4 regions of the Duganella sp. LjRoot269 genome follow, and region 1 is predicted to be linked to each of the others. Evidence: predicted binding sites of a transcription regulator. Region 1 holds the regulator's gene; each other region holds the start of a gene.
What was found. The regulator LexA, encoded in region 1, represses DNA repair genes until DNA is damaged. The targets are predictions, from matches to a motif close to ACTGTATNNNNATACAGT.
Positions count from the first base shown of each region.

Region 2: imuA (translesion DNA synthesis-associated protein ImuA) is a predicted target of LexA. The motif match lies at 6,611-6,628, and genes of this name have one in related genera.
Region 3: dinB (DNA polymerase IV) is a predicted target of LexA. The motif match lies at 5,612-5,629, and genes of this name have one in related genera.
Region 4: ACSQ3S_RS24415 (PA0069 family radical SAM protein) is a predicted target of LexA. The motif match lies at 1,932-1,949, and genes of this name have one in related genera.

Region 1 covers NZ_CAXUSL020000001.1:5,730,374-5,738,308, reverse strand. The annotation lists gene ACSQ3S_RS25645 (cystathionine gamma-synthase family protein) at 1-391, shown strand, start outside; gene ACSQ3S_RS25640 (hypothetical protein) at 479-1,051, shown strand; gene ACSQ3S_RS25635 (tetratricopeptide repeat protein) at 1,151-1,915, shown strand; gene ACSQ3S_RS25630 (hypothetical protein) at 1,955-2,542, shown strand; gene lexA (transcriptional repressor LexA) at 2,576-3,214, opposite strand; gene rpsF (30S ribosomal protein S6) at 3,455-3,841, shown strand; gene priB (primosomal replication protein N) at 3,872-4,177, shown strand; gene rpsR (30S ribosomal protein S18) at 4,193-4,483, shown strand; gene rplI (50S ribosomal protein L9) at 4,518-4,970, shown strand; gene ACSQ3S_RS25600 (replicative DNA helicase) at 5,092-6,477, shown strand; gene ACSQ3S_RS25595 (DUF47 domain-containing protein) at 6,535-7,161, shown strand; gene ACSQ3S_RS25590 (inorganic phosphate transporter) at 7,183-7,935, shown strand, end outside.
Region 2 covers NZ_CAXUSL020000001.1:5,890,747-5,898,681, forward strand. The annotation lists gene ACSQ3S_RS26365 (M61 family metallopeptidase) at 214-2,094, shown strand; gene ACSQ3S_RS26370 (sensor domain-containing diguanylate cyclase) at 2,168-3,094, shown strand; gene ACSQ3S_RS26375 (hypothetical protein) at 3,319-3,666, shown strand; gene ACSQ3S_RS26380 (alpha/beta hydrolase family protein) at 3,667-4,422, opposite strand; gene ACSQ3S_RS26385 (Y-family DNA polymerase) at 4,474-5,952, opposite strand; gene imuA (translesion DNA synthesis-associated protein ImuA) at 5,882-6,595, opposite strand; gene ACSQ3S_RS26395 (putative Na+/H+ antiporter) at 6,733-7,935, shown strand, end outside.
Region 3 covers NZ_CAXUSL020000001.1:187,738-195,672, reverse strand. The annotation lists gene ACSQ3S_RS00680 (cyclic nucleotide-binding domain-containing protein) at 1-131, opposite strand, end outside; gene ACSQ3S_RS00675 (ABC transporter ATP-binding protein) at 193-810, opposite strand; gene ACSQ3S_RS00670 (hypothetical protein) at 801-1,910, opposite strand; gene ACSQ3S_RS00665 (Fic family protein) at 1,980-3,029, shown strand; tRNA gene ACSQ3S_RS00660 (tRNA-Asp) at 3,080-3,156, opposite strand; tRNA gene ACSQ3S_RS00655 (tRNA-Val) at 3,179-3,254, opposite strand; gene ACSQ3S_RS00650 (MFS transporter) at 3,396-4,706, shown strand; gene ACSQ3S_RS00645 (substrate-binding periplasmic protein) at 4,703-5,527, opposite strand; gene dinB (DNA polymerase IV) at 5,643-6,794, shown strand; gene ACSQ3S_RS00635 (recombination-associated protein RdgC) at 6,878-7,774, shown strand.
Region 4 covers NZ_CAXUSL020000001.1:5,444,663-5,452,597, reverse strand. The annotation lists gene ACSQ3S_RS24425 (Hsp70 family protein) at 1-1,206, opposite strand, end outside; gene ACSQ3S_RS24420 (DUF2760 domain-containing protein) at 1,203-1,766, opposite strand; gene ACSQ3S_RS24415 (PA0069 family radical SAM protein) at 1,974-3,131, shown strand; gene ACSQ3S_RS24410 (gamma-glutamylcyclotransferase) at 3,123-3,701, opposite strand; gene ACSQ3S_RS24405 (NAD(P)H-dependent oxidoreductase) at 3,741-4,307, opposite strand; gene ACSQ3S_RS24400 (LysR family transcriptional regulator) at 4,428-5,342, opposite strand; gene ACSQ3S_RS24395 (VOC family protein) at 5,430-5,972, shown strand; gene ACSQ3S_RS24390 (fumarylacetoacetate hydrolase family protein) at 5,969-6,991, shown strand; gene maiA (maleylacetoacetate isomerase) at 6,991-7,635, shown strand; gene ACSQ3S_RS24380 (TonB-dependent receptor) at 7,649-7,935, opposite strand, start outside.

The DNA.
Region 1 (7,935 bases):
GCGCACCAGCAGCAACGCGCTGGCGCTGGCCGGGATGCTGGAGGCGGACGAGCGCGTCGCCGCGGTCCACTATCCGGGGCTGAAGTCGCACCCGCAGCATGGCATCTCGACCGAGCTGTTCCACAGTTACGGCTCGCTGCTGAGCTTTGAGCTGAAGGACGGCATCGACTGCTTCGATTTCCTCAATCGCCTGAAATTGGCGATTCCGGCGTCCAACCTGGGCGACACGCGCACGCTGGTGATTCCCGTGGCCCACACCATCTTCTACGAGATGGGCGCCGAGCGCCGCGCGTCGATGGGCATCGCCGAATCGCTGATACGGGTGTCGGTCGGCATCGAAGACGCCGACGATCTGCTGGACGACTTCGCCTGCGCGCTGGAAGGCTGCTGATACAAAACTGCACATTTGAATATTTGTGCGCAGTTATCTTTTTCTATACACTTGGCTTTAATATATTTAAAGCCAAGGGGCGGAACAATGAAAACTGCTTTGGTGTTTGCGTTAACGCTGGCCGCGGCCGGCGCAGTCCAGGCCGAAGACCTGCAGAGTGACCAGCACAGGGCCCGCCAGTCCGACATCGACTACTACACCCAGCGCTACGACGGCGCCGATGTCGCGCTGGCCAGGTTCAACTGCGTCAAGCCCGACATTCCCACCCGCTCCGAAACCAAGCAGGACATCAAGGCCGTCGGCGCCGGCATCGACGCCTGGATGGCTTGCTACAACGGTTTCGTCAAAAAACTGCACGACGTGCTTCCTGTCGGCAAAGCCATTCCGGACGACCTGGTCGACCTGATGACGGACGACGAGTTGAAGCAGGCACTGTCCCGGCTGGATCACGCCTACGCCGCCGTCTACGCCGAAGGCAAGCAGCGCGCCGACCAGATCATGGCCGCCCGCGAAGCCTGGCAAACCAAGACCAACGAATTCGTCGCCACCGAGAACGCCCGCACGCAGCAGGTCGCCCTGGTGCAGCAGACCGAGGCCCGCAATGGCGCCTCCACCGCGCGCGCGTCGGGTCCGGTACCCACGCTGGCGGTCAAGCACTGAATTGTTTTGCCAAATCCTTAAGTTTGCTTATACACTTGGTTTTTCAGACTATAACTAAAAAGGTGTGACATGAAAGCTTCGTCGATAATCGGGTTGTGCATGGTATTGGTCAGCGGCAGCGTGCTGGCGGATGAACTGGCCGATGCCGACAAGTTGATGGCCGCCAAGGACTACACCCGCGCGCTGCCGATCTACGCCAAGCTGGCCTCCGGCGGCAACGCCGTCGCGCAATTCCACCTGGGCGAACTGTACTGGTACGGCGAAGGCACGGCGGTGGATATGGCCAAGGGCGACGAGCTGTTCAAGAAGGCCGCCGACGCGGGCGTGGCCGACGCCAAGGCGGCCTTGCAGATGACGCCGCAGCGCCAGGCCAAGCTGAGCCAGATCGACTACTACGCCAACAAGTACGACGGCTCGGATATTACGCTGAGCAAGTTCAACTGCGTCAAGCCGGACATTCCAGCGATGTCCACCAATGTCAGGGACATCAAGGCGGTCGGCGTCAACGTCGACGCCTGGCTGGCCTGCTACAACGGTTTCGTCAAGAACCTGAACAGCCTGCTGCCAGCCGGCAAGGCAATCCCGGCCGACCTGCCCAACCTGATGACGGATGCCGAATTTGCCCAGTCCATCGCGCGCATGGACCAGGCCTACGCGGCCGCCGGCGCCGATGCGAAGAAGCAGGCCGACAGCGTGAACCTGGCGCAGGCAGCCTGGGAAGCCAAGACCACCGAGTACGTCAAGACCGCCAGCGCCCGCAGCCAGAACGCGCTGACCCAGCGCCAGGCCGAAACCGACCAGCAGCAGAACTGGGACCAGAACATGCGGGTCGGCAGTTCTATCATGGGCAAGAGCACCAAATAACTACGATGTGATAACCGGGAGTAAGCGATGAGAGTTGCAATGATTGCTGGTCTGATGATGGTGATGGGCACGCAGGCTTGGGCTGCGGGGACGACCGATGTGGACCAGATCGTCGCCAAGCGCCGCGCGCACCAGGCGGACATCGACTATTACACCAGCCGCTACGACGGTGCCGACCTGGCCGCCAAGGCCAACTGCGCCGAGCCGGTGATGCCGTCCCATTCCGCTTCCCGCGACGGCGTCAAGCAGGTGCGTAACAATATCGCTGAATGGAGTGAGTGCTACAACCAGTTCATCGGCAGCTATAACGCCTTGCTGCCGGCCGGCAAAGCCATTCCGGCCGACGTGGCGGCGGTGATGACCGATGCCGAGCGCAAGGTCGCGGCCACGCGCATGGATATGGCCTATACCGAGATCGCCATGGAGATGCAGCGCAAGGCGCAGGCGCTGGACGTCAAGGCGGAGTTGTGGGCGCAGGCCACCTCGGAATTCTTGAAGGACCCGAGCTACGTCAAGCACTTCAAACAGAACTACTATTCGGTCAACAACAGCGACAACGGCATGGCTTCCTATGTTGTCGGCAGCGCCATGCCTGGCCAGCGTCCGACCGCGGACAACCGCCGCTAAGACCATAGCGGCGTCCGGGCAGCTGGCGCGAACTTAGTGCCAGCTGCGCATCAGGCCGACCGCCAGGCCTTCCAGCGCGAACTCGTCCGCTTCCGGATCGACCTTGATGATCTTGAAGTCCGGATTCTCCGGCAACAATTCCACCGTGGATCCCGTCTTCCGGTAGCGCTTGACCGTGACGTCGTTGCCGATGCGGGCCACGACGATCTGGCCGTTCTTGGCGCTGTCCACCTTCTTCACCGCAAGTAAATCGCCATCCATGATGCCGGCGTCGCGCATCGATTCGCCGCGCACCTTGAGCAGGTAGTCCGGCTTGGACGAGAACATCGCCGGATCGACGCTGTAGCTGGTTTCCAGGTTTTCCTGCGCCAGGATGGGCGAGCCGGCGGCCACGCGGCCGATCAGCGGCAGCGACATCATCAGCGACGGCGGCACCTTCGGCATCGCCGGCTCGGCATGCACGCCCAGCAGGCGGATACCGCGCGAGGTGCCGGCGGCGATCTCGATCGCGCCCTTGCGCGCCAGCGCCTGCAGGTGCTCCTCGGCCGCGTTGGCGGATTTGAAGCCCAGTTCATTGGCGATCTCGGCACGGGTCGGCGGGAAGCCGGTGTTTTCGATGGCATCCTTGATCAGATTGAGAATTTGTTCCTGTCGTGCGGTGAGCTTGATCATAGAGTCCGTTGGGCCTGTGTATATAGACAGTCTGTATTTTTGTACAGTGTGAGAGGAAATGCAAGAGGATTTGTTGCTTTGCGCGAAATAAATTCATGCGGCCTCATAGGGCAGGGAATTTCGGCGGCGGGCCAGGGCTGGTTTTTTGGCCCAAAAGCTGATATAGTCGCGGGCTTACCTCTTCCCACACCTGTCTTGACGCCAGGGTGGGCTATATTCACAGTCCTTAAGGGAGTTTGCATGCGTCACTATGAAATAGTATTTATCGTCCACCCGGACCAGAGCGAGCAAGTGCCCGCCATGATCGAGCGTTACAAAACCACCGTAACGACCCGCGGCGGCGCCGTGCACCGTGTTGAAGATTGGGGCCGTCGTCAGATGGCTTACTCGATCCAGAAACTGGCTAAAGCACACTACATCTGCCTGAACATCGAATGCGACAACGAGACCCTGGTCGAGCTGGAAACCGCCTTCAAATTCAATGATGCCGTGCTGCGTCACCTGACCGTCAAGATGAAGAAAGCGGAAACCGCTCCTTCGCCGATGATGAAGTCGGTACAACGTGAAGATGCAGCGAAATCGCATCGCACCGAAGCTCCAGCAGCCGCTGCTGCTCCTGCGGCCTAATTGTTTCAGAACCGGGCTGAATCAGCTCCAGTGAATGTAAGCCAATTCATCGCGTTGATCGCCGAACGGGACGCCTTGCGCTATACCCCGGCCGGCATGCCGATCGTGAACGCTGTCCTGCAGCACCGGTCGCAGCAGATGGAGGCGGGCATCGCCCGATTGAGCGAGTTTGAAATTTCCGCGGTTGCCGCGGGCGAGATTTCAGGCCGCTTCAGTCAGGCGCCACTGGCAGGCATGTATCAGTTCACCGGTTTTCTGAACAAGAAGAATCGCAATAGCAAAAGCCTGGTGTTTCACATCATTGATTTTAGTGCTGTCCCAGACAGCTCAATTTAAATACAGGAGCCTAAAATGGCATTCGGTAAAAAGTTCGACAAAAACAAGCTCAAGCTGAAAGAAAAGCGCAAGCAACAAAACCCATTGTTCAAACGTAAGAAGTTCTGCCGCTTCACCGCAGCAAACGTTGAACAAGTTGACTACAAAGACGTCGACACCCTGAAGGACTTCGTCCAGGAAAACGGCAAAATCATGCCAGCACGTCTGACCGGTACCAAGGCGCACTACCAGCGTCAAGTTGACACCGCAATCAAGCGCGCCCGCTACCTCGCGCTGCTGCCTTACACCGATCTGCACCACGCTTAATTGCGTAGTCTAGATAAGATCCTGGAGAAGAACTATGCAAATCATTCTGTTAGAAAAAGTCGTCAACCTGGGCAACCTGGGTGAAGTCGTTAAAGTTAAAGACGGTTACGCACGTAACTTCCTGATTCCGCAAAAAATGGCTCGCCGCGCTACCGCGTCAGCCGTTGCTGAATTCGAAGTCAAGCGCGCTGAACTGGAAAAAGCTGCTGCCGCCAAACTGGCCGCCGCGCAAGCCCAAGGCGAGAAACTGAACGGCATGACCGTGAACGTTTCGCAAAAAGCTGGTGTTGACGGCCGTCTGTTCGGCTCCGTCACCAACTTCGACATCGCTGAAGCGCTGACCAAAGCTGGTTTCGCCGTTGAAAAAGCTGCCGTGCGCATGCCTACCGGTCCTCTGAAGACCGTGGGCGAGCACCCGGTGAGCGTTGCTCTGCACACCGACGTGGTGGTGGAAGTGACCGTTGCTGTCGTAGGCGAAGCTGCCTAAGATTTGAGCGGGCGGCAACGCCTGCCAAGCTTGCAACATCGAGAAAAAAGCCGGGCTAGCCCGGCTTTTTTCTCGTCATAATTTTGTAGTATGGCACAAACAAGCAGGTATAATTCGCGCCATGAACGCCCCTTCCGATCCGCAAGTAGATTCACTCCGCGTCCCGCCGCATTCCATCGAAGCAGAACAGTCCGTCATCGGCGGCCTGCTGCGCGACAATGCCGCGTTCGACCGCATCGCGGACATGATGCATCCGGAAGATTTCTACCGCTACGACCACCGCATCATCTTCGAGCAGATCGTCAAGATGATCAACGGTTCCAAGCCGGCCGACGTGATCACCGTATTTGAAACCCTGACCCAGCTGGGCAAGGCCGAGGACGTCGGCGGCCTGGCCTACCTGAACGCGATGGCGCAAAACACGCCGTCGGCCGCCAACATCCGCCGCTACGCCGAGATCGTGCGCGACCGCTCCATCCTGCGCCAGCTGATCACCGTGGCCGACGAGATTTCCGGCCAAGCGTTCAGCCCGCAGGGCAAGGAAGTCAAGCAGATGCTCGACGAGGCCGAATCGAAGATCTTCGCCATCGCCGAGCAGGGCGCCCGCGGCGCCGCCGGCTGGACCGCCGTGCAGCCGCTGCTGACCCAGGTGGTCGAGCGCATCGACGAGCTGTACTCGCGTGAAAACCAGTCCGAGATCACCGGCGTGCCGACCGGCTTCATCGACCTCGACCGCATGACCTCCGGCCTGCAGCCGGGCGACCTGGTCATCGTGGCCGGCCGTCCGTCGATGGGCAAGACCGCATTCTCCGTCAACATCGGCGAAAACGTCGCCATCGAGGCCGGCCTGCCGGTGGCGATCTTCTCGATGGAGATGGGCGGCGCCCAGCTGGCGATGCGTATGCTGGGCTCGGTCGGCCAGCTCGACCAGCACCGCCTGCGCACCGGCCGCCTGAACGACGAGGACTGGCCGCGCCTGACGCACGCCATCCAGAAGATGAACGACGCCCAGTTGTTCATCGACGAGACCCCGGCGCTGAACCCGATCGAGATGCGCGCCCGCGCGCGCCGCCTGTCGCGCCAGTGCGGCAAGCTGGGCCTGATCATCGTCGACTACCTGCAGCTGATGACCGGCTCGACCCAGGGCGACAACCGCGCCTCCGAAATCTCGGAGATCTCGCGCTCGCTCAAGGGCCTGGCCAAGGAGCTGCAGTGCCCGGTGATCGCGCTGTCGCAGCTGAACCGCTCGCTGGAGCAACGCCCCAACAAACGTCCCGTCATGTCCGACTTGCGCGAATCCGGCGCTATCGAGCAGGACGCGGACGTCATCATCTTCTTGTATCGCGACGAGGTCTACAATCCGGACTCGCCCGATAAAGGAACGGCCGAAATCATTATCGGTAAGCAGCGTAACGGCCCGATCGGCGCGGTGCGTCTGACCTGGATCGGCCAGTACACCAAGTTTGGTAACTACGTCGGTAATCTGGCGCTGTACCAAGGCGACTAATCTTTACGCCGGCCCACCAGGCCGGCGCCCGCAGCAAATTAATAAACGGAGAAAGACATGTTTGGACGCTTGATGCCCACCGAGGGCAAATTTTTTGACCTGTTCAACCAACACGCCGACCTGTGCGTCAAAGGTGCAAAAGAGATGCTGGGCCTGATGTCCAATTTCGACGACCTGGAAAACCGCGTGCACGCGATCGAGTCGATCGAAAAGCAAGCCGACAAGATCACCTACGCCACCGTCGACCTGCTGCACAAGACCTTCATCACGCCGATCGACCGCGACGACATCCACAAGCTGATCACCCGCATGGACGACATCCTCGACCTGCTGGAAGACGCCGGCCAGACCGTCTCGCTGTACGACCTGCATTCGGTCACGCCGGAAGCCAAGCGCCTGGCCGAGCTGGTGCTGGCCTGCGCCGAGAAGGTACGCGACGCCGTGGCGCTGCTGCACAACATGGACAACTCGCGCCAGATCGTCGCCATCTGCGAAGAGATCGACCGCCTGGAGTCGGACGCCGACCACGTGATGCGCGCCGCCATGTCCAAGCTGTTCCGCGACGAACCGGACGTGCGCAACCTGATCAAGATGAAGGCCATCTACGAAATCCTGGAAACCGTGACCGACCGTTGCGAAGATGTGGCCAACATCATCGAAGGCATCATCGTCGAAAACGCATAATTACAAAGAACTGTCCAAAACATGCATACCCTACAAATCAGCATCTACGTGCTGGGCCTGTTGATTGCCCTGGCGCTGGTGTTTGACTTCATGAACGGCTTCCACGACGCCGCCAACGCGATCGCGACCGTGGTCTCGACCGGCGTGCTCAAGCCGCAGACCGCCGTGGCCATGGCCGCCGTGTTCAACTTCACCGCGATCTTCGTGGTCGGCCTGCACGTCGCCTCGACGGTGGGCAAGGGCACCATCGACCCGGGCATCGTCGACCAGTACGTGATCTTCGGCGCGCTGGTCGGCGCCATCGCGTGGAACCTGTTCACCTGGTACTACGGCATTCCGTCGTCGTCGTCGCACGCGCTGATCGGCGGCCTGGTGGGCGCGGCGGTGGCCAAGTCCGGCACCAGCGCGCTGGTCGGCGGCGGCCTGCTGAAGACGGTGCAATGGATCATCCTGTCGCCGCTGATGGGCTTTGTGTTCGGCTCCATCATCATGCTGATCGTGTCGTGGATCTTCGTGCGCTCGACGCCGCGCCGCGTCGACAAATGGTTCCGCCGGCTGCAGCTGGTGTCGGCCGCGTCGTACAGCCTCGGCCACGGCGGCAACGACGCCCAGAAAACCATCGGCATCATCTGGATGCTGCTGATCGCGGTGGGCCAGGTGCCGGCCGGCGAAGCGGCGCCGCCGCTGTGGGTGGTGGTGTCGTGCTACACGGCGATCTCGTTCGGCACGCTGTTCGGCGGCTGGCGCATCGTCAAGACCATGGGCCAGAAGATC
Region 2 (7,935 bases), 160 kb from region 1:
AGATCCCCCTCGGTGGTCCCCATCTGGGCAACCACTGAGTCCGATATAGGATGGGTTTACGGTCTTTCAAGGCCTTGAAAAACGACCGCAATATCCCCAGACGGCCACTTTTTTTAAAAATATTTTCGCTGCGGTGCGTCATCTCTTTGCGAGATTTGCAAGTTGCCTGCGTGCTACACTCTTTTTCTTGTCCAACCCTTGCCCACCTTGCCCATGTCCACGACTCGTGTTGCAATCGCCGCCCTGCTGGCTACCGCCTTCAGCGCCCAGGCACAATCGATCTCCGAACAGCCTTACCCAGGCACCATTGTCCTGAAAGTTGACGCGACCAACACCGCGCAACAGATCTTCCGCGTGCGCGAGAGCATCCCCGCCAAGCCGGGCAAGCTGACCTTGCTGTATCCGCAATGGGTGCCGGGCAACCACGGCCCCAGCGGCGCGCTGAACCAGTTCGCCGGCCTGAAGGTCAGCGCCAACGGCAAGCCGCTGGAATGGAAGCGCGACACGGTCAACGTCTACGCCTTCCATATCGACGTGCCCAAGGGCGCCGCGACGGTGGACGTGGAATTCCAGTACCTGTCGCCGACCGATGCGCCGCAGGGCCGCACCACGATGACCAACGACATCGTCGGCGTGCAATGGCAGTCGGTGACGCTGTATCCGGCCGGCTACGACAGCCGCCGCATCACCATGCAGCCCAACCTGACCGTGCCGGCCGGCTGGCAGTTCGGCACCGCGCTGGAAACCGCGTCGCGCAACGGCGACGAGGTGGCCTTCAAGCCGCTGGACCTGGAAGCGATGATGGATTCGCCGCTGTTCGCCGGCCGCTACTTCCGCAGCATCGACCTCGATCCGGACGGCAAGATACCGGTGCGGCTGAACGTCGTGGCCGACTCGGCCGAGCAGCTGGAAGCGACGCCGGAACAGATCGCGCCGCACCGCGCCATGGTGCAGCAGGCCTACAAGCTGTTCAACTCGCAGCACTACAAGCACTACGATTTCCTGTTCGCCATCAGCGACGAGTTCGGCGGCATCGGCCGCGAGCACCACCAGTCCAGCGAGAACGGCGTCAAGACCGGCTACTTCACCGAGTGGTCCAAGAACGAGGCGCGGCGCGAGCTGCTGCCGCACGAGTTCACCCACTCGTGGAACGGCAAGTTCCGCCGTCCGGCCGACCAGAACGTCCCCAACTTCAACACGCCGCTGCAGAACTCGCTGCTGTGGGTGTACGAAGGCCAGACCCAGTACTGGGGCGCGGTGCTGGCCGCCCGCTCCGGCCTGATCAAGCCCGAGCACACGCGCGACCTGCTGGCCGCCACCGCCGCCCGCTACGACAACACCAAGGGCCGCGACTGGCGCGCGATGCAGGACACCACCAACGACCCGATCGTCAACGCCCGCCGTCCGCAGGGCTGGAACAACTGGCAGCGCGCCGAGGATTACTACTCGGAAGGCGAGCTGATCTGGCTGGACGCCGACACGCTGATACGCGAAAAATCCGGCGACAAGCGCTCGCTCAACGACTTCGCCCGCAGCTTCTTCGGCGTCGACGACGGCGTCAACGTGGCCAGGCACTACACCTTCGACGACGTGGTCAAGGCGCTCAACGCCGTGCAGCCGCACGACTGGGCGACCTTCCTGCGCAGCCGCCTCGACGGCCACGGCCCGGGCGCGCCGCTGGATGGCCTGGCCCGCGCCGGCTGGAAACTGGTCTACACGGAAAAGCCGACCGACTTCCTCAAAGCCCAGGAAGACCTGAGCAAATCGGCCAACTTCCAGTATTCGCTGGGCTTCTCGGTGGGCGCCGAAGGCAAGCTGGAAGCCTTCCAGTGGGATGGCGTCGGCTTCAAGGCCGGCCTGTCGGGCGGCAGCACGCTGGTGGCCGTCAATGGCCGCGCCTACAAGGCCGAGCTGCTGCGCGCGGCCGTCACCGCCGCCAAGACCGGCAAGGAACCGATCAACATCCTGGTCAAGAAAGGCAGCCTGTATCAGAACTATGCGCTGGACTACCATGGCGGCCTGAAATATCCGCGCCTGGAACGCATCGCCGATACGCCCGACCGCCTTGAGGCAATTCTGCAACCGCTGAAGTAATTGTGACAATACGGGGAGTCGGCGATCGCGCCAAATTCGCGCGCCGGCTCCCTGTCAGGTCTATACTGGCCCCATGCCAGATCGGACCGATATCCATCCCCAGCCACGCGCCGAACTTGACGAACTGCGCGAGTCCGACCGCGTGTTCCGCGCGCTGCTCGACAATGCTCCCATCCTGATATCGACCAAGGACCTGCACGGCAATGTCACGATGGCCAGCCGCCATTTCGAAATGCTGGACGGCTACGACGCCGCCACCTTCGTCGGCAGCAACGTGTTCGACTTGTTCGCGCGCGAGATCGCAGAGCAACTGTGGCACAGCGACCGCAAGGCAGCGCTGGAAAAGCGCGCCGTCCACGAGGAAGAATCGGTCTACCATCGCGACAAGACGCTGCACACCTACATGACGGTGAAGTTTCCGCTACTGGACGACAACGGCGAGGTCTATGCCACCTGCGCCGTCTCGACCGACATCACCGAGACCAAGGCGGCCCGCGACGACAGCGTCACCGATGAGCTGACCGGGTTGAAAAACCGGCGCTATTTCAACATCCGCTTCAACGAGGAACAAAAGCGCGCGCACCGCGACCAGCGCACGCTGACCTTGCTGTTGATCGACGTCGACCGCTTCAAGGAATACAACGACACCTATGGCCATCCGCAGGGCGACGCGGTGCTGAAGGCGGTGGCCGACGCCATGCGCCAGACCCTGCACCGGCCGGGCGATCTGTGCTTCCGCATCGGCGGCGACGAATTCGCCTGCCTGTTCGCCAGCAGCGGCCCCGACGAGAGCGAGGCGCTGGCCGAGCAGATCCGTGCCGACATGGCGGCGCGCAAGATTCCGCACCAGGGCAACCCGCCCGGCGGCTACGTCACGCTGTCGCTGGGACTGGCGTTCATCCCGCCGGACTCCGCGTTGGGTCGGGATGACATCTACCAGCAGGCCGACCAGGCGTTGTACCGGGCCAAGCATAAGGGGCGCAACATTATCTCCAGATAGATTATCGTGGCGGCTACTGTGCAAAGAGGGAGACGCCATGATTACGCTGTACACCTGGACCACGCCCAACGGCGGCGGCGACCGAGAAGATGCGGTCGGTGTTGGGCAACCAGCCGGAGAGCCTGCACAACGTCCAGCGCTGGCTGGCCCTGGTGGGCGCCCGCCCCGCCGTGCAGCGCGGCATGGCCTTGCCCAAGGTCGGCTGACGGGTGTATGCTGAGCACATGAATAAAGACACCGACATCCAACTCAGCGGCCCCTTCAAGGCCTCCGACGGCTCCGGCCGTGCCCACGACGCCAAGGCGATCCGTATCTTCGACGAAGGGTATGGCGCGATCGACGTGTATGTGGACTTTTCCGGTTCGATCAGCGGCCTGCACAAGGACAAATCGCTGATCGACGCCGTGGTCGCGCAGCTGCGCACCGTCGGCTACAAGGGCCCGGCCCTGACCGCCGGCGATTCCGTGCTGCAGGAAAGCAAACTGCTGGTGCTCGAAGCGCCGGACGAATTCAACACCTTCGCCGCCGGCAAGGGCTGGAAAGACCTGGCCGAAGAATTCGACGACGAGTAATCACAGATAGCGGTCGCTCCAGGCCGCGATCAAATTCGCCACGTACACCGCATCGCCGCGCTCGGTCAGCAGATGGTCCGCGCTGTCGAGCGAGATGAAGCTTTTCGGATGCTTGGCGGCGGTAAAAATCTCCATCGCGTTGCTGATACCCACCGTGGTATCGCCCGGCGCGTGCATCACCAGCAAGGCCCGCTTCAGGGCCGCGATCTTCACTTTCAAATTATGCTCGCCCGCATCCTCGACAAACTGTCGCTTGATGCGGAAAGGCCTGCCCGCCAGTTGCACATGGGCCTCGCCCTCGCGCGCGATCTGGTCCAGGTGCTGGCTGAACAAACCGGTGACATGCGACGGATCGCTGGGCGCGGCCACCGTCACCACCGCCTTCACTTCCGGCACCTGCGCGGCCGCCGCCAGCACCGCCGCGCCGCCGAGGCTGTGGCCGATCAGCAGGCGCGGCGCCGCATAGGTGGCGCGCAGGAAATCGGCCGCCGCCACCAGATCCGCCAGGTTGGAAGAAAAATTGGTGTTGGCGAACTCGCCCTCGCTGGCGCCCAGGCCGGTGAAATCGAAGCGCAGCACGGCAAAGCCATGCTCGGTCAGCGCCTGCGCGATGCGGCTGGCGGCAAACACATCCTTGCCACAGGTGAAGCAGTGCGCGAACAAGGCGTAGGCCTTGACCTCGCCATCCGGCGCATCGAGACGGGCCGCCAGCTTCTGGCCATCGGCGCCGAGGAATTCCTGTCGTTGTGATTGCATGGTTCCTCCCGCTTGAGATGGGGAAAATATAGCACGGAAAATATAACAGGCTCAGCCGAACAACCCGTGCAGATACCAGCGTGCCGACGCCTCGCCATCGTTGCCGCTGCGTTCGCGGTACAGCCAGTAGTGGGCATGGTCCGCCCCTTCCGCCATGAAGTAGTCGCGCGTCTGCATAGCTCCCCACCAGCCCGCTTCGATGCGTTCGCCGGTGGAGACGATCTTCAGCGGCGAGCCGTAGTAAGGCCGATGATCGCGCATCAGCAGGGCGATCGGCTTGGCCAGCAGCCATGCCGGACGCGGCAGGCTCGGCATGTCCGGCGGCAATTGCGCGCGGGCATCGGCGGGACGGATTTTTTCCTGCACGCTGACCCAGGCGTTGGCTTGCTCGGGCCGGTAGTCGGCGCGCGGCGCCGCCTGCAGCACGTTGTCCGGCCCCAGCCGCGCGGTCAGCAATTCCAGCAGGCGCTGCCAGTCTTCCTTGCTGCCGCCCGGCTCGGGAAACAGCGAATCGCTGGGCGGCGCCATCGGTTGCACCTGCGGCGCCTCCAGGCACAGGCCGATCACCGGCGCGTCCAGCGTCTGCTTGGCCAGGCGCTCCTTCAGCAGGCGCACCAGATGTTCGTCGCGCCAGGTCGGCTCGGCCAGCACGATCTCGATCAAGGTCGGCGGCCGCGCCACCTTGCCGCGCTCGTGTTCCAGCAGCAGGTGGATGCGCTCGACCGCCAGTTGATGCGCACTGAGCCAGCCGGTCAGCTGCTGCAGCAGGCGGTGCGCGCCGAACAGCAGCGCTTCTGCGTTTTCCACGCGGTCGAACAATTCCAGCTTGGCGCGGAAGCTGGCCGGCGCCGCGATCCAGCGATGCATCTCGGCGCGCTCGCCATGGGCGTCGTCCAGCATGTCCAGCAAGGCCCGGCCGCAGCGGCGCTGCAAGCCTGGACGCGGTAGGCGGTGCATCTCACCCAGCGTCATGCACCCTATGCCTTCGAGCCAGCTCAGGTAGGGCCGAGCCGGTGGCAACAGGCTGCTGGGCAAGCGGTCCATGCGCCGCACTAACGCCTCCATCGTCAAGGCGCGCCCGGCATGGCTGCGCGCCAGCAGCCATGCGCCGCGCGCGGTCGGCGCGCAGCTGATCACGGCTGTAAATCCCAAGGTGCGCAGGCTGGCAGCCACCTGCCGGCACAACGCGCGTATGCCGCCAAACAGGCGCAGGCTGGCGCCCACGTCCAGCAGCAGCGTATCCTCCTCCGCCTGCGCCAATTGCGGCGTAAATTGCAGCAGCGCCATCGACACCGCGTGCAGCGCTTCCAGTTCCAGCTGCGGCGCGCGCTGCTGGAACTGCGATTGCGGCGCCAGCATCAGCGCGCCGCCGCGCCGCATGCCGACGTCGACGCCGGCCTCCCGCGCCACGTCCGACATCGCCACCACCCGCTCCTGCTCCAGCACCACGGTGCAATGGTCAGCCGACCAGCGCGGGCAGAATATCTCGAGCGGGAGCCGCGGCAGGTGTAGTCCGATCCAGAGGCGCATGGCGTTGTAGCAAAGAAGGCGTTAAAGGTAAAAACAACGGCGTGTCGCGCTGCGGTCCTCGTCGCTTGACGAAGCCGATGTCGATGCCGCCCGCCGCCGGCTTCAACGACAGGCGCAGCGGCGCCGGCGACGCATCCTGCGCGGCCGCCACCGGCCGCAGCATGCAGAACAGCGTGTCCCCGCTTTGCGCCGCCAGGTGCAGCCGCCGCAGCGTTTCGCCGCGCGCATGGTTTTGCCACATCAGCAGCGCGCCGCAACAGCCGCTGCGCAGCACTTGTTCAGCGGCCCACAAGGCATCGCCGCTCTTGGCGCCGCTGCGTATCCAGATCAGCTGCGACGGTTCCAGCCCCAGCGCGGCCAGCGCCAGCGCCTGCGGCGCGTGCGGCGGCTGCAGCAGCACCACCGGCCGCTTGCCCAGGCCGAGCAGCGCCGGCCGCAGCAAGCGCAGCTCGCCGATGCCGTGCTGCTGCACCAGCAAGTCGATCAGCACGCCCAGCGGCCAGCCGCCGCCCGGCAACTGCGTCGACAGCGCGGCAAAGCCGGTGTCGACGCAGCGGGTGGCGCTGTGCGCCAGTTGCGAGGCCAGCCATAGCGATGGATGGACTGCTTCGGGTGCAGCAATGGCGGAGGCGGATCGGGTCATCATTTTAACGCAAATACTGTATAAATACACAGTACTATTCGAAGCGGATTTTGGCAAGGCTTATCTGATTCGTGCATGCCGTTTGCCGCATTGTTTGCTGTACCATGTGGCTGAGGAAATTAATAAAAGGACATACTTTGCAAACCATACAACTGGTGGGCGCGATCCTGTTCGGACTGGCGCTGCTGCACACTTTTGCAGCCAAATCCTTCGAGGTGCTGTCGCACCGCCATCCGAAACACGCGGGCCTGTTCCACCTGCTGGGCGAAGTCGAGGTGGTGTTCGGCTTCTGGGCCTTCATCCTGATCATCGCGATGGCTTTGCTGAGCGGCGGCGACGCCGCCATCCACTACGCCGAATCGCGCCAGTACACCGAGCCCCTGTTCGTGTTCACGGTGATGGTGGTGGCCGCATCGCGGCCGGTGCTGGACATCGTCGAACGCATGCTGCTGGTGCTGGCCAGGCTGATGCCGATGCGGACCGAACTGGCGCTGGTGTGGTTCGGCCTGGCGCTGGTGCCGCTGACCGGTTCGCTGATCACCGAGCCGGCCGCGATGACCTTGGCCGCGCTGATGCTGGCGCCGCTGATCTTCCGCGAAGGCATGCCGGAATGGTTGAAGTACGGCGCGCTGGGCGTGCTGTTCGTCAACGTCTCGATCGGTGGCACGCTGACCGCCTACGCCGCGCCGCCCGTGCTGATGGTGGCCACCACCTGGCAATGGGACAGCGCGTTCATGGCGACGCATTTCGGCTGGAAGGCGGCCATCGCCGTGCTGATCAACGCGACCGCGGTCAGCTTCATGCTGCGCAAGCATTTGCGCGCGCCTGCGCCGGCCGCCGGTGAGACCGCCGACGCGCCGGCCGTGCCGCTGATGGTCACCGCGATCCATCTGGTGTTCCTGGCCGCCGTGGTCGTGCTGGGCCACCATCCGGTACTGTTCCTCGGCATCTTCATGCTGTTCCTCGGCTTCACGCAGGCTTACCAGCGTTACCAGAATCCGCTGATCGTCAAGGAAGGCCTGCTGGTCGGCTTCTTCCTGGCCGGGCTGGTGGTGCTGGGCGGCATGCAGCAATGGTGGTTGCAGCCGATCGTCGAAAGCCTGCCGCCGGTGGCCTTGTTCTTCAGCGCGCTGGGACTGACGGCGATCACCGACAACGCCGCCCTCACCTACTTGGGTTCGCTGATCAGCGGCATCTCGGCGCAATCGCAATACATGCTGGTAGCGGGCGCGGTGGCCGGCGGCGGCCTGACGGTGATCGCCAACGCCCCGAATCCGGCCGGCGTCTCGCTGCTGCGCCGCGGCTTCCAGGACGAATCAATAGGCGCTATCGGCCTGCTG
Region 3 (7,935 bases), 5.5 Mb from region 1:
TAGCGGCGTTCGTGCATCAGGCCGTCGACGATCTTCAGTTCAAGCGGCGTCAGCGTGGCGAACAGCGCCGATTCCTTCAGGCGCAGCAAACGCGGCGACAACTCGGGCGATTTGAGGAAACCAAAGATCAAGGGAACTCCGTGCAGGGGACGTGGGCCGGGCCGGCTCAGCTTTTATCGTTCCCATGATAACTTAAAGTTGCACGGTAGCGGCCAGCGGCAACGCCGGGTCCAGGTGGCTGGTCAGCAGGATGCACTGGCGGGCAAGGCGCCCGGGCGCCGCCAGCTGCCCGCGCAGGTAGGCCATGGCGTCGGCGTCGAGGCCGTTGAAGGGCTCGTCGATCAGCAGCAGCCGCACCGGCAAGGCCAGCGCCAGCGACAGCTGCATCTTCTTGTGCTGGCCCAGCGACAGCGTGGTGACCGGCTGGTCCAGCGCGTGCAGCAGGTGGAAGGCGCGCAGTTCGGCGTTCAGCAGCGCCGGGTCGGTGTTGGGATAGAGCGACAGATGCAGGTCCAGCATCTCGCGCAAGGTCAGCCACGGCAGCTGCGGCGTGTCGCCGCCGCAGTAGTAGCACTGCAGCCGGTAAGCCAGCGGCTGGGCGCGGATCTCCAGCTGGTCCAGCGTGATGGTGCCGGCATGCGGCGTCAGCGCGCCGCCGGCCAGTTTCAGCAGCGTGGTCTTGCCGGCGCCGTTTTCGCCGCGCAGCCAGGTGATGCCGGCGCCCAGGCGCAGGTCGAACTGGCGGAACAGCGGATGGCTGGTGTATTCGAAGCTCAGTTTTTCCATGCTGAGCACGGGTTTCAATTCCATAATTCGCTTCCGATGGCGGTGAGGATGACGATGGCGCCGATGACCAGGCCGACGCGGCCGCGCACGCTCAGGCGCCGCAGCGAGACCACGGCGATCTGCGCGCTGGTGGCAAAGCACAGCCAGACGGTGGCGACGGTGGTGCTGTAGCCGGCGCTGGTTGCGCGGCCGGCGTGGCCCAGCGTCAGCAGCGCGAACCAGGCCAGCACGCACAGGCCGGGCAGCAGCGCGAACAGCATGGCGCGGCGGAACAGCCGTTCCGCATTGATCGGCCAGGCGCCGGCGACCGGGCGCAGCAGCAGGATTTGTTCGGCCACCGCCTTGTCGCCGCGGTCGGTCAGCAGCATCAGCGTCAGCGCCGCGCACAGGCCCCACAGCGCCGGCGGCACGACGGGCGGATGCCATAGCCAGACGCCGATGCTGAGCAGGGAGGCCAGCAGCAGCAAGGTCTGCTGCATGCCGATCACATTCTCCGCGCGCCAGAAAGGCAGCCAGAATAGCTGGCGCCAGTAATAAAAAGCCGTGGCGCCGCGCCGGCGCGGCAGGTAGGCAGTCGGCGCGGGCCGCGCCGGGCCGGGCTTGCGCGCGGCCGGCAGGCGGGCGCGCCAGGCCAAGGTCAGCGTCGAGATGACCCAGGCCAGCAGCAGCGAGGCGATGGTCAGCAGCAGCGCCCGCGGCGCCACGGGCCGCAGCCAGTCCGGCCATTGGTACAGCCAGATCGCGGTGGACACGGCATAGGCCAGCGACAAGGGGCCGACCAGCATGCCGGCCACCGCCGCGTTGGCGCCCCACTGCGCGCGCGGCGGAATCGGCAGCGGCCGGCTCCACAGCAGCACGTCGGCCGGCAGCAGGCGCTTGCGCAGCAGCCACACCGGCGCGCTGGCCAGCAGCGTCTGCCCGGCGAACAGGCCCAGCGCCTGCGGCCATGGCTGCGTCGCCGCAAACAATCCCGGCAGCGCGACACAGGCGATCAAGCCGATCATCACCGGCGCGAAACCGAGCAGGATGTACTCAAGCGAACTTTGCAGGCTGGCCGCGAACCGCACCAGCGCATGATGCGCGATGCGGGTGCGGAAACGCAGATAGGGAGGAAAAGCAATCATGTGGGAAGGATAACACTCACAAGATTAGCCAGGACTTAATTGGGTGTAAATGGGTGTATTATCGGTTACATGCTGCGCACAGATACTCTGCACATTACGCCGGAGATCCTGAATCTGATTGCCCGGATCGACGAATTCAAGGGCGCCTGGCGCGCTTTGGGCAGGCTTGCGCCAGACCGTTTATCCGCGCTGCGCCGTGTCGCCACCATCGAGAGCATAGGCTCATCCACCCGCATCGAAGGCAGCCGGCTATCTGACCGCGAGGTGGCGCAATTGCTGTCCAACCTCGACATCAAGTCCTTTGCCACGCGCGACGAGCAGGAGGTGGCGGGCTATGCCGAGCTGATGGATGTGGTGTTCCACTCCTGGCAGGACATGCTGGTCAACGAGAATCACATCAAGCAGTTGCACCTGATGCTGTTGCGTTATAGCGAAAAGGATGAGCGGCATCGGGGTGAGTACAAGACCAGCGCCAACAGCGTGGCTGCTTTCGATGCGGACGGTAGGCAGTTGGGCATTGTGTTCGAGACGGCCACACCGTTCGACACGCCGCGCCTGATGCGGGAACTGGTGGAATGGACCGCGCAAGAGTTGCGTCGTACGAAACTTCATCCTCTGCTGGTGATCGCTATCTTCGCCGTGGTCTTCCTGGAGATCCATCCATTTCAAGATGGTAACGGGAGGCTCAGCCGCATAATGACTAGTTTGCTGCTGCTGCGCTCCGGCTATGCCTATGTTCCCTACAGTTCGCTGGAAAGCGTCATCGAAGCAAATAAGGAAGCCTATTACGTGGCCCTGAGGCAGACCCAAGCCACGATCCGCAGTAATGCGCCAGATTGGCAGCCATGGCTGTTGTTCTTCCTGCGCTCTCTTGCCGAACAAGTACGCCGGCTGGAGAAGAAGATAGAGCGGGAACATATAGTGCTGGCGGCATTACCCGGCTTGTCGTTGCAGATAGTGGAGTTCGTCCGCGAGCATGGACGGGTGACGATGGCCGATGCGGTCCGCCTCACTGCGGGTAATCGCAACACCTTGAAGCCGCATTTTCGAAACCTGGTCGAGCGCGGCCAATTGGTCCAGCGCGGCAGCGGACGCGGTACCTGGTATGAATTGAAATAACGGGAGCGGAAATGATTAAGGGCCCGACGAATCGGGCCCTTAAAGGAATTTGGCGGAGCGGACGGGACTCGAACCCGCGACCCCCGGCGTGACAGGCCGGTATTCTAACCAACTGAACTACCGCTCCAAATTCGTTTGTCTGTTTTCCTTGGTGGGTGCTGAGAGGGTCGAACTCCCGACCTACGCCTTGTAAGGGCGCCGCTCTACCAACTGAGCTAAGCACCCAGAAAACATATCAGCGTTTCATCACTACTGTGTTGCAACTGCTGAACGAGGCCGTATTCTACAAGCTGGTTTGCCGATTCCGCAAGGGTTTTTGTAAATAATTTGAAAAATGGCTGCGCAAGCCGGCCCGGCGGTGTCACCATGGGCGCCGCGACGAACCACAACAAGGAAACCCTCGACATGCACCGCAGCGACCACCTCGATGCCCTGTACCGCCGCGTCAGCTGGCGGCTGATGCCCTTCCTGTTCCTGTGCTACGTGGCCGCCTACCTGGACCGCGTCAACGTCGGCTTCGCCAAGCTGCAGATGCTGGCCGACCTGCGCTTCAGCGACACCGTCTACGGCCTCGGCGCCGGCATCTTCTTCATCGGCTACTTCCTGTTCGAGGTGCCGTCCAACCTGCTGATGACGCGCACCGGCGCGCGCATCTGGATCGCCCGCATCATGATCAGCTGGGGCCTGATCTCGTCGGCGCTGATGTTCGCCAACAGCGTGGCCACGTTCTACCTGCTGCGCTTCCTGCTCGGCGCCGCCGAAGCGGGCTTCTTCCCCGGCATCATCCTGTACCTGACCTACTGGTATCCGGCGCGTCGCCGCGCGCGCATGGTGGCGCTGTTCATGAGCGGCGTGGCGGTGGCCGGCGTGGTCGGCGGGCCGCTGTCGGGCTGGATCATGACGGCGTTCGCCGGCCGCTACGGACTGAGCGGCTGGCAATGGCTGTTCCTGCTGGAGGGCTTGCCGTCGGTGCTGATCGGCATCTGGACCCTGTTCTACCTGGACGACGGCATCCGTTCCGCCAGCTGGCTGGGCGAGGACGACAAGCGGCTGCTGGAGCGCGCCATCGCCGACGACGGCAAGGCGCAGCGGCACATGCCGCTGGCGCAGGTGTTCGCCAACGGCACGGTATGGCTGCTGGCGCTGGTGTACTTCCTGTTCGTCATGGGCTTGTACGGCGTCAGCTTCTGGCTGCCGCAGCTGGTCAAGAACAGCGGCGTCAAGGACGTGTTCGATATCGGCCTGCTGACGGCGGTCCCCTACGGCATCGCGGCCGTGGTCATGGTGCTGGCCGCGCGCCACTCGGACCGCAGCGGCGAACGGTGCTGGCATGCGGCCGCCGCCGCGCTGGCCGGCGCGCTGGGCCTGGTCGGCGCCACCTTGTATGCCGACAACACCGTCGTCGCGATGGCCGCGCTCAGCGTCGCCACGGCCGGCATCCTGACCACCTTCCCGATCTTCTGGAGCCTGCCGACCGCCATGCTGGGCGGCGCGGCGGCGGCGGCCGGCATCGCGCTGATCAATTCGGTCGGCAACCTGGCCGGCTTCGCCAGCCCCTACCTGGTCGGCGCCATCAAGGACGCGACCGGCAGCACGGCCAGCGGCATCTACCTGCTGGCGGCCAGCCTGGTGGCCGGCGCCGTGCTGGTGCTGGCGGCCGCGCGCCGGGCGCTCTAACGAGGCATCAGATCGAGGATGCCGCCGACGCCGCCGCTGAAGATCTCGCGGGCGACCTCGTCGCCGAGATAGCGCGCATACAGGCTTTGCACGGTGCCGTCGACCACCATCGCGCGGATGGCGTCGATGTAGCGCTGTCGCGTCGGCGCGCCGACCAGCGTGGTGGACACGTACAGCCCGATCACCGAGCGCGGCGATTCCTCCAGCGTGGCCGCGGTCATCGCGCCGACCATGTGAAACTGGCGCTGGTGCAGCAGGTGGATGGTGCGCGGCGCCAGGATGCCGTCGGCACGGCCGGCCTGGATCTTGCGGAACGCCACGGCGTAATCGTTGACGTATTCCAGCCGCCCCAGCTTGGCCAGGCGGTCCATCTGCGCGAGCAGCCTGGGCGGATAGGAGATGCCGCGGCTGACGTTCAGGCGCGCGCTGCTGTTGTCGACGAAGTCGGCCAGGCTGTGGAACGGGCCGCCGCTCTGATTGGTCAGCAGCAGCTCGAACTGCGAATAGGCGTAGGGTATCCAGACGCCGTGGCGGTCGCGCTCGGCAGTATGCAGGGCGGCGCCGGTCACCTGCAGCTGGTCGCTGAGAAATTGCGCGAACAGCCGGCTGTGCGGGTACCAGACGACGCGGAAGGGGCAGCCGGTGCGGCGCTCGATCTCGCCGACCAGATCGACGGCGATGCCGCCGTAGCCCTCGCCATTGCGGAACGAGGTATAGCCGAGGTCGCTGATGCCGATGCGCGCCTCGGGACAAGCCGCCGGCGTGGCGGCGGCCAGGGGCGCGAACAAGAACAGCAGCGGGAGTCCGAAGTGTCTGTACATGGCGGTGACGGGCGCTTATTTACTCCAGTGTAACATCGGCCGCGGACGGCGTGCCCACTTGCGGTGCGATATGTTTCCGTGGATACTGTATGCATTCACAGTGATATTTCGGCACATGGTAGAAGATCCTCGGCGCATCGCCCACCTCGACATGGACGCGTTTTACGCCTCCGTCGAGTTGCTCACCTATCCGGAGCTGCGCGGCTTGCCGGTGGTCATCGGCGGCGGCCGCGATGCCCAGCCGGTGCCGCAGGCCGACGGCAGCCGCCGCTTCGCCCGGCTGCGCGACTACGTCGGCCGTGGCGTGATCACCACGGCCACCTACGAGGCGCGCGCGCTGGGCGTCGGCTCGGCCATGGGCATGATGAAGGCGGCCAAGCTGGCGCCGGACGCGATCCTGCTGCCGGTCAATTTCGACGCCTACCGCCATTATTCGCGGCTGTTCAAAAACGCCGTGGCCGCCATCGCGCCCGATTTCGAGGACCGCGGCATCGATGAAATCTATATCGACCTGACCCGCGTCGAAGGCGAAACGCGCGAGCTGGCGCAGCGCATCAAGCAGGCCGTGCGCGACGCCACCGGCCTGACCTGCTCGATCGGCGTGACCCCCAACAAGCTGCTGTCGAAGATCTGCTCCGACCTGGACAAGCCCAACGGCCTGACCGTTCTCGGCTACGACGATATCCCGGCCCGCATCTGGCCGCTGGGCGTGCGCAAGATCAACGGCATCGGTCCCAAGGCCACCGAGAAGCTGGCGGCGCTGGGCATCGCCACCATCGGCCAGCTGGCCGAGGCCGACGCCGGCCTGCTGCAGGACCATTTCGGCGCCCATTACGCGGCCTGGCTGGCGCAGGCCGCGCGCGGCGTCGACCACCGCGAAATTTCCACCAGCTCCGAAAGCAAGTCGATCAGCCGCGAGACCACTTTCGAGCGCGACCTGCACGCGCGCCAGGACCGCGACGCCTTGTCATCCATCCTGACCAAGCTGTGCGACCGCCTGGCGGACGATCTCAAGCGCAAAGGCTACGTCAGCCGCACCATCAGCATCAAGCTGCGCTTCGACGATTTCCAGATCGTCAGCCGCAACGTCACCTTGCCGCAGCCGGTGGCCGACGGCGCGGCCATCCTGCAGGCCGCGCGCGAATGCCTGAAGCGGGTGCCGCTGCAACGCAAGCTGCGCCTGCTGGGCGTGCGCGCCAGCACGCTGGAGCCGCCCGGCGCCGGCCCGCAGGCGCCAGCCCCCCGGCAAGGCGAATTGTTCGCCTAGCTGTGCAACACAATCGGTCCGGCGCTGCCGTCAGCGTGTAAAATGGCGCTCCCCTGGCATTACTGAAACAAGGCTAAATACTCATGTGGTTCAAGAATCTTCAGATTTACCGTCTGCCGGCCCCTTGGGCCTTTACCCCGGAACAATTGGAAGCCGCGCTCGCTCCTCACTCCTTCGTGCCAGCCACCAGCAATGAATTGCTGCGCCAGGGATGGGACACGCCGCGCCCTAACGGCGGCCTGGTGCACGTGGTCAACCAGCAGATGCTGATCCTGCTGGGCACCGAGAAGAAACTGTTGCCGAACACCGTCATCAACCAGGTCGCCAAGGCCCGCGCCGCCGAAATGGAAGAGGCGCAAGGTTTTGCGCCGGGCAAGAAAGCCATGAAGGAACTCAAGGAGCGCGTCGCCGACGAACTGTTGCCGCGCGCGTTCTCGATCCGCAGCAACGTCTGGACCTGGATCGATCCGGTCAACGGCTGGCTGGTGGTCGACGCCGCCAGCCCGGCCAAGGCCGACGAAGTGATCAAGCTGCTGCTCAAGGCGGTCGACAAGCTGCCGCTGGAGAGCCTGCGCGTGCAGCGTTCGCCGGTCGGCGTGATGACCGAGTGGCTGCAGGCCGACGATGCGCCGTCCGGCTTCACGGTCGACATGGACACCGAGCTGCGCGCCACCGGCGAGAGCAAGGCGGCGGTGCGCTATGTGCGCCACACGCTGGAAGCGGACGAAGTGCGCCGCCATATCGCCGCCGGCAAGCAGTGCACGCGCCTGGCGATGACCTGGGACAGCAAGATCTCCTTCGTGCTGACCGAGTCGCTGGCGATCAAGGGCGTCAAGGCGCTGGACGTGATCAGCGAAAAGGAATCGAGCACCAAGAACGATGAAGAGCGTTTCGACGGCGATTTCATGCTGATGACGGGGGAACTGGCCAAGCTGATGGCCGACGTGGTCGAGGCGCTGGGCGGCGAAGCGAAAGCCTGATCAAGATATCAACCCAGCCGTTGCTTGTTGGTTAAGAATGCCGCAAAGTCTTTGATTTTGCGGCTTTTTTCATGTAATTTTGGACATAAAACCCGAAAATAATTTCGTTGCCATGTAGAAATTAAGGCGAATTCTGCTATAGTGATTAGTGTTATCAAAAT
Region 4 (7,935 bases), 290 kb from region 1:
GGCGGACTGCTTGCCGGCGTAGCCTTCCAGTTCGCTGGTGGCGCCGGTCTGGCGCGCCAGGAAGGCTGCCAGGTGGCGCGTGATGCCGGCGTCCTGCGCATACGGCAGGCCAAGCTGCGTCAGGCCCGCGCGCGTGCGCACGGCCGGACGCGCCGACGCTTCCACTTTAGGGAAGAAGCCGTCGAGGATGAAGGTCGTCACTTCGTCGCGCGTCAGTTCGGTGCGGATCGAGCCGCCGATCAGTTTCGAGCCGCGGCTCGGCACCACGATAGGCCAGGTCTCGACTGTTGCATCGGCCAACAGTTTTTCCTTGGCGCTGCGGCAGCCGTAGGTCAGTGCACGCATCTGCCAGGCGTCGAGCTGGGTGCCGTTGGCGGCCAGCTTGCGCGCCACCAGGTGCGCCAGCGCCAGGTCCATGTTGTCGCCGCCGAGCAGGATATGGTCGCCGACGGCGATGCGGTGTGGTTCCAGCACGCCGTCGCGTTCCAGCACGGCGATCAGCGAAAAGTCGCTGGTGCCGCCGCCCACGTCGACCACCAGGATGATGTCGCCCGGCTTGACGTCCTTGCGCCAGCGGCCTTCGCTGCCCTGGATCCAGCTGTACAAGGCCGCTTGCGGCTCTTCCAGCAAGGTCAGGTTGGTGTAGCCGGCGGCGCGTGCCGCAACGGCCGTCAGCTCGCGCGCGCCCGGATCGAACGATGCGGGAATCGTGACGGTGACCGCCTGCTCACCGAACGGCGCGTCAGGGTAGGCCTGCTCCCACGCCTGGCGCAGATGCGACAGGTAGCGGGTCGAGGCTTCCAGCGGCGATACGCGCGCGACTTCTTCCGGCGCGTCATTCGGCAGCAGCGCGCTGCGGCGGTCCACGCCAGGGTGGCTCAGCCAGCTCTTGGCACTGGAGACCAGGCGGATCGGCGTGGTGGCGCCACGGCTGCGCGCCATCTCGCCGGCCACGCCGGTCAGTTCTTCAGCGGACTGCTGCCACGGCAGGCTCAAATCGCCCGGCGCCAGTTCGTCCGCGTGCGGCAGGTACAGGAAGGACGGCAGCAGCGGCAGTTCTTCGACGGTGCCCGGCGCGGTCAACTGCGGAATGGCCAGCACGCCGTGACGGGTCTTCTCGCCGTCGCTCGCTTGCAGGTCTACATAGGACAGCGCGCTGTGCGTGGTGCCCAGGTCGATGCCGATGGCGAAACGCGGGTCGCTCATAATTCCACCTCCGCCGGCGCGAGGATGGCGGCGTCGTGCGCTTCGGCCAGTTTCGGCAGGCGCACGTTGGCCGCGCGCCAGCCGCGATGGCTCAGCGCACCACGGAACGGCGCGCAGCCGACCACGTTGCCGGTCAGGCGCACGGCGCTGGCGTCGAAGCCGTTTTCCAGCACGATGCGGCTGCCTTCGGCTTCGCTGCGCACCGGTTCGATGGTGAAGTGCTCGCGCAGCACCTTGCTGCAGCCTTCATGCACCACGCGCGCGGCGGCGCCGATGTCGGCGTCGGAATAGGCGCTCAGGTTTTCCTGGGTGAAGTCGATCAGGCGTGCTTCGCGCTGGAACAGGCTCAGCAGCTGCAGGGCGGCGTCCGGCGTGGCGACGCGCAGCGGTGTCGGGACCGGCGCCGGTGCCGGCGTTGGCGCGGCCGCCGGTTGCGGCGCGTCATCGATGCGCGTCAGGCGCGCAGCGTATTCGGCGTCGGACAGGGCACGAAAGAATGCGCCGACAGCGATCGAAATCCGGCTGAAAAAAGACGGCAATGGTTGAGTCGAGTTATTCATGTTTTTGCTCGTATTGGGATGAGTGGGCTGGGGGCGCGCGCAGGCGCAGGGAAGATCCATCCCCCGGAAGCCCTGCATGATACCAGCTTGCCCCCGCGCTACCCAAGGCGCCCTGCTCGCACTATTGATATTTCGCTTGATATGGCGGTTTCGAGCGCATAGAATACTGGATATATATACAGTATTTAGGGTTATGCCGGCCTTGCCATGAACAAGCACGATGAAAACAATCAGGAGCAGGTGATGTTGCCGCCGCCTTCGCTGAAGGCGCAGAAGGGCCGTGGCGCGGTGTCGAACCTGCAGGGCCGCTTCGAAGTCAACGCGCGTGAAGCCTACGACGACGGCTGGGAGCGAGAAGAAGAGGAGGCCAAGCCATGGAAAACCCAGGTCACCGACGAATACTGCAAATCCATCCTCAGTCGCAACGCCTCGCCGGACTTGCCGTTCGGCGTCTCGCTCAATCCCTATCGCGGCTGCGAACATGGCTGCATCTATTGCTTTGCGCGGCCCACCCACAGCTATCTCGGCCTGTCGCCGGGCATGGATTTCGAGACCAAGATTTTCGCCAAGGTCAACGCGCCGGAAGTGCTGCGGCGCGAGCTGGCCAAGCCCGGCTACGAGCCGCAATCGATCGCGCTTGGCGTCAATACGGATGCCTACCAGCCTTGCGAGCGCGAGCGCAAACTCACGCGCCGCGTGCTGGAGGTGCTGCAGGAATGCCAGCATCCGGTGGGCCTGATCACCAAGTCTTCACTGATCGAGCGCGACATCGATATCCTGGCCGCGATGGCGGCACGGCAGCAGGCCGGCGTCGCCATCACGCTGACCACGCTTGATCCGGCCATCTCGCGCACGCTGGAGCCGCGCGCCGCCGCACCGGCGCGTCGGCTGCGCACGATACGCACGCTGACCGAGGCCGGCATTCCGGTCGCCGTCAGCATCGCGCCCATCATTCCGTTCGTGACCGAGCCGGACATCGAGCGGATACTGGAGGCGGTCAAGGAAGCGGGCGCGGTCAGCGCGCATTACACGGTGCTGCGCCTGCCGTGGGAAGTGGCGCCGCTGTTCCATCAGTGGCTGCAGGCGCACTTCCCTGAGCGGGCACAGCGGGTGATGAACCGCGTGCGTGAAATGCGCGGCGGCAAGGATTACGACAGCACCTTCGGCGCGCGCATGAAGGGCGAGGGCGTGTGGGCGGAGTTGATACGACAGCGTTTCAAGATCGCCACCGAACGCCTGGGCCTGACCGGCCGGGGCAGCCGTTTCCACAATATGGACGCGTCGCAGTTCACGCGGCCGCTGGTGGTGCCGCCGCTGGGCGCGCGCGCCAAGGCGGCCGATGCGGGGCAGCTGGATTTATTCTGAAGGAGCTTGCCGCAGTTCCGCCAGATGCCGCTCGATCTCAAACACGTGCTGGTCATGTTGCCCCAGTTCGCGCAGCGCCGCAGCCAGGTGGTTGAGATAGTCGCTGTTCGGCCCGCTCGGTCCGGCGGAGCGGGCGATGTGTCGCGCGATTTCCTGCTCGGAGGCCGCGCCCAGGAAGGCGGTGTTGTCCGGCGTGGCGATGTAGACCAGGCCGGTCACGCTATCGCCGACTTCGAACATGATCGGAATCGCCAGCCGCAGGTAGCCGTTCTTTTCGCGATGGTCGAGATGGGCAAACACTTCGGGCGTGATCAGGTACGCCATGCCGTGGCAGATGGCGCCGGCCTCTTCGATGATGGTGACCACGCGGCCCGGCGCTTCAGGCGTGCCGCGATGGTCGTGCGAGCCTTGCCAGAAACGCCGCGTCCAGTTGGCGATGCTGGCCGGGCGGCGTTGCAGGTAAGGGAAGTCGGCCTTGTAAATCAGGGAGCCGTAGCCGAACAGCCAGACGCTGTGGTGGCCGTCGAACTGATCCATCATTTGATTGATGGCGATGGTGTCTGCTGTCATGATGAGTGCTGCCGTTGCCCGATACAGCCAACATTATAATCACGCGGCCGCTTTAAGTTCCCGCGCGACCTGCAAATCCGCCTCCTGGCGCACAAATTCCAGCTGCGTCAAGCCCAGCGACTTGAACATGGCCCGCAGCTGCGCCTCATGGTTGCCCACTAATTCGGCCAGCGCCGGATCGGTTGCGGCGCTGCAACCGGCCACCACCAGCACCACCCGTATCCGCGCGGCGCGTTGGCGCCCCTGATCCGTTTGCAGATGGATCAGCCGATCCAGCCATGCCTTCAGCGTCGACGGAATCGTATAGTTGAACATCGGCGCTGCGATCACCGCCGCGTCCGCCTGCAGGAATTCCTCTAGCAGCAGGGCGGCCAACGTGCTCTCCGCGCGCAGGTCGGCATTCATCGGAATGGCGCTGTTCCACTGGTTGCGTATCACTTGCAGCAGCGGGCCGCTGATATGCGACAGCGGCGAGGCGGCCACGTCCCGATAACTGATGGCCGGATTGGCATCGCCGCCGGCAAGCTGCGCCATGACTGCGGCGGTGTATTGGCGGGACGGGCTGTTGTCGCCCAGCGGGCAGGAGTCGATGTGCAGGATGTTCATAAATGAAGCATACACATGCGGCAATCATTGCGGAAGAGGCTAAAACGTATTTTATCTCTGAGTGATGTCCAGACCCTGCATCGCATGTATCTAATTGCCAATGTTGCAGAGCATGGCTGATCAGCCCTGCGGCACGTTCCATTCATGCGCCGCCACGTGTTCCTGCAGGAAGGCGACAAAGCTCTCGGCCGCCGGCGACAGCGCCCGCGCGTTGCGCGTGTAGACAAAGAAGCGCCGCGTCAGCGCCGGCGATTCCAGCGGCCGCATCCGCAAACCATACAGCTGCACCATCTTCTCCGCATACGGCAGGCACACGGTGATGCCCAGCCGCGCATGCACCATGGCCAGCGCGGTGGTCATGAAGGTCACCTCGTTAAACGGACTGAGCGACAGCTCACGGAACGACGCGTGCATATCGCGCAGCAGGCGCTCGGTGAACTGGCCCTGCAGCGAGATAAACGGAAACTCGTCGACGTCAGCCCAGGTGATGCTGGCGCGCTGCTCCAGCGCATGCCCCGGCGGAAACACCACCACGAACGGCATTTCAAACAGCGGCTGCGACTCGATTTCCGCCGTGGTGTCGCGCTCAGGGCCGATGCCGAAATCGACTTCGCCGCTGAACACCCGCGCCGGCACCTGCTCGACCGGGCTGTCGGCCAGCCGCACCTGCACGTCCGGATAGCGGGCGCGGTAGGCGGCGATCACCTCCGGCAGCAGGGTGCAGGACAGCATCTGCGGCGCCGCCACGCGCACCGAACCCTGCTTCAGCGCCTTGCGGCTGGCGATGTCGGCCATGGCGCGGTCCAGGTCCTGCAGCATCTTTTCAAACAGCGGATACAGTTCGCGTCCCAGCTCCGACAGCTGCGCCTTGCGCGTGGTACGCTCGACAACACGCACCCCCAGCATCTGCTCCAGCTCCTTGATCTGGCCGCTCAGCGCCGATTGGGTCACGCTGAGATGGTCGGCCGCCAGCGTAAAACTGCCGGTCTTGGCCAGCGCCACCAGGGCGCGCATTTGCCGCAAGCTAGGATTCATGGGGGAATCTGATAAATCGAAAGAAAAATACTGTTTGTATGATATCTGAAACTGTCATCTAATGCAGGAATCGAGTTGGAGACAAACATGAAAATCAAGCAAATTCACCATGTGGCCTACCGCTGCAAGGATGCCAAGGAAACCGTCGAGTGGTACGTCAAGCACCTGAACATGGACTTCGTGCTGGCCATCGCCGAAGACGAAGTGCCGTCGACCAAGGCGCCGGACCCGTACATGCACGTGTTCCTGGACGCCGGCCACGGCAACGTGCTGGCCTTCTTCGAGCTGCCGACGCAGGCGCCGATGGACCGCGACCACAACACGCCGGCCTGGGTGCAGCACCTGGCGATGGAAGTCGACACCATGGACGAGCTGCTGGCCGCGAAAGAGCGCCTGGTCGCCGCCGGCATCAACGTGATCGGCCCGATCAACCACACCATCTTCAAGTCGATCTACTTCTTCGACCCGAACGGCCACCGTCTCGAGCTGGCGGTCAATACCGGCACGCCGGAGATGATGCAGAAGCTGGACGCCGTCAAGTGGGACATGCTCGAAGAGTGGTCGCAGACCCGCAAGGCGCCCAAGCACGCGGCCTGGATGCACGCACCGGCGGCGGAGGTGAAGGCATGAAGCTCGCAACCCTGAAGGACGGCAGCCGCGACGGCCGCCTGGTGGTGGTCAGCCGCGACCTGTCGCGCTACCAGCATGTACCGAAGATTTCGGCCACGCTGCAGCACGCGCTCGACAACTGGGAGCTGGTGTCGCCGCGCCTGGAGCAAATCTACGCAGGCCTCAATTCCGGCGAGGCGATCGACACCCATCCGTTCGACCAGCAATACTGCCATTCGCCGCTGCCGCGCGCCTACCAGTGGGCCGATGGCTCGGCCTACATCAACCACGTGGAGCTGGTGCGCAAGGCGCGCAATGCAGACGTGCCGGCCTCGTTCTACACCGATCCGCTGATGTACCAGGGCGGCTCGGACAGCTTCATCGGCCCGCGCGATCCGATCTACGCGCTGTCGGAGGAGTGGGGCATCGACCTCGAGGCCGAAGTGGCCGTCGTCACCGGCGACGTGCGCATGGGCGCCAACGCGGACGACTGCGCCAAGGCGATCCGCCTGGTCATGCTGGTCAACGACGTCTCGCTGCGCAACCTGATTCCGAACGAGCTGGCCAAGGGCTTCGGCTTCTTCCAGTCCAAGGCCGCCAGCGCGTTCTCGCCGGTCGCCGTCACGCCCGACGAACTGGGCGCGCACTGGGTCGACACCAAGCTGCACCTGCCGCTGCTGGTGGACTTGAACCAGCGGCCGTTCGGCAAGCCGAACGCCGGCGAAGACATGACCTTCAACTTCGCCCAACTGGTGGCGCACGCCGCCGCCACGCGCGAGCTGGCGGCCGGCACCATCATCGGCTCCGGCACCGTGTCGAACAAGCAGGGCAGCCTGCACGGATCGAGCATCGCCAACGGCGGCGTGGGCTACTGCTGCCTGGCCGAGGTACGCATGTACGAAACCATCGAAAGCGGCAAGCCGAAAACCGGCTTCCTCAAATTCGGCGACAGCGTGCGCATCGAGATGAAGGACGAGCAGGGCGTCAGCATCTTCGGCGCCATCGAGCAGACCGTCGCCCACTACAAAGAGCGCGGATGATGAAGCTCTATACCTATTTCCGCAGCTCCGCCGCGTACCGCGTGCGCATCGCGCTGAACCTGAAGGGCCTGGATTACGAGGCGCTGCCGGTGCACCTGCTGCGCAACGGCGGCGAGCAGCTGACCGACGCCTATCGCGCCATCAACCCGTCGGCGCTGCTGCCGACGCTGGACGACGATGGTGCCGTCATCGGCCAGTCGCTGGCGATCATCGAGTACCTGGAAGAGACGCGCCCGCAAGTACCGCTGCTGCCGGTTGATCCGGCCGACCGCGCCCGCGTGCGCGCGCTGGCGCTGACGGTGGCAGCCGACACGCACCCGTTGGGCAACCTGCGGGTGCTGAAGTATCTGAAGCACGACCTCAACCTGTCGGAAGAGGTCAAGCTGGAGTGGCAGCGGCACTGGCTGCGCATCGGCATGGCGACGCTGGAGACGATGTTGTCCGGCGATGCGCGCACCGGTCTTTACTGCCACGGCGATACGCCGACGCTGGCCGACTGCTGCCTGGTGCCGCAGGTGTTCGGCGCGCAGCGCTTCGGCGTCGACCTGGCGCCGTATCCGACGGTGACGCGCATCCACGACGCCTGCGCCGGGCTGCCCGCCTTCCATCAGGCCCAACCGTCGCAGCAGCCGGACACCGAGTAGTCCGGGGCGCGGATCAGAACCGGCTGGTCAGCGTCACGCTCGCGTTGCGCGAGGCGCCCGGCTGGATCTGCACGTTGTTGATCGCCGATTCAAAGAAGCGCGCATTGCCCACGTTGTTGACCTTGAACCGCAGGTCGTATCCCTTGCCGCGATAGCCGATCGCCGCATCCACGCGGCCGTAGCCGGGCAGCCGCACGGCGTTGTCGGACAGCGCGAACTGGTCGCTGTTGAGCAGCACGCCCAATCCCGCGCTCCAAGCCTTGCCGATCTCCTGGTCCAACCACAGCGATGCGCGATGGC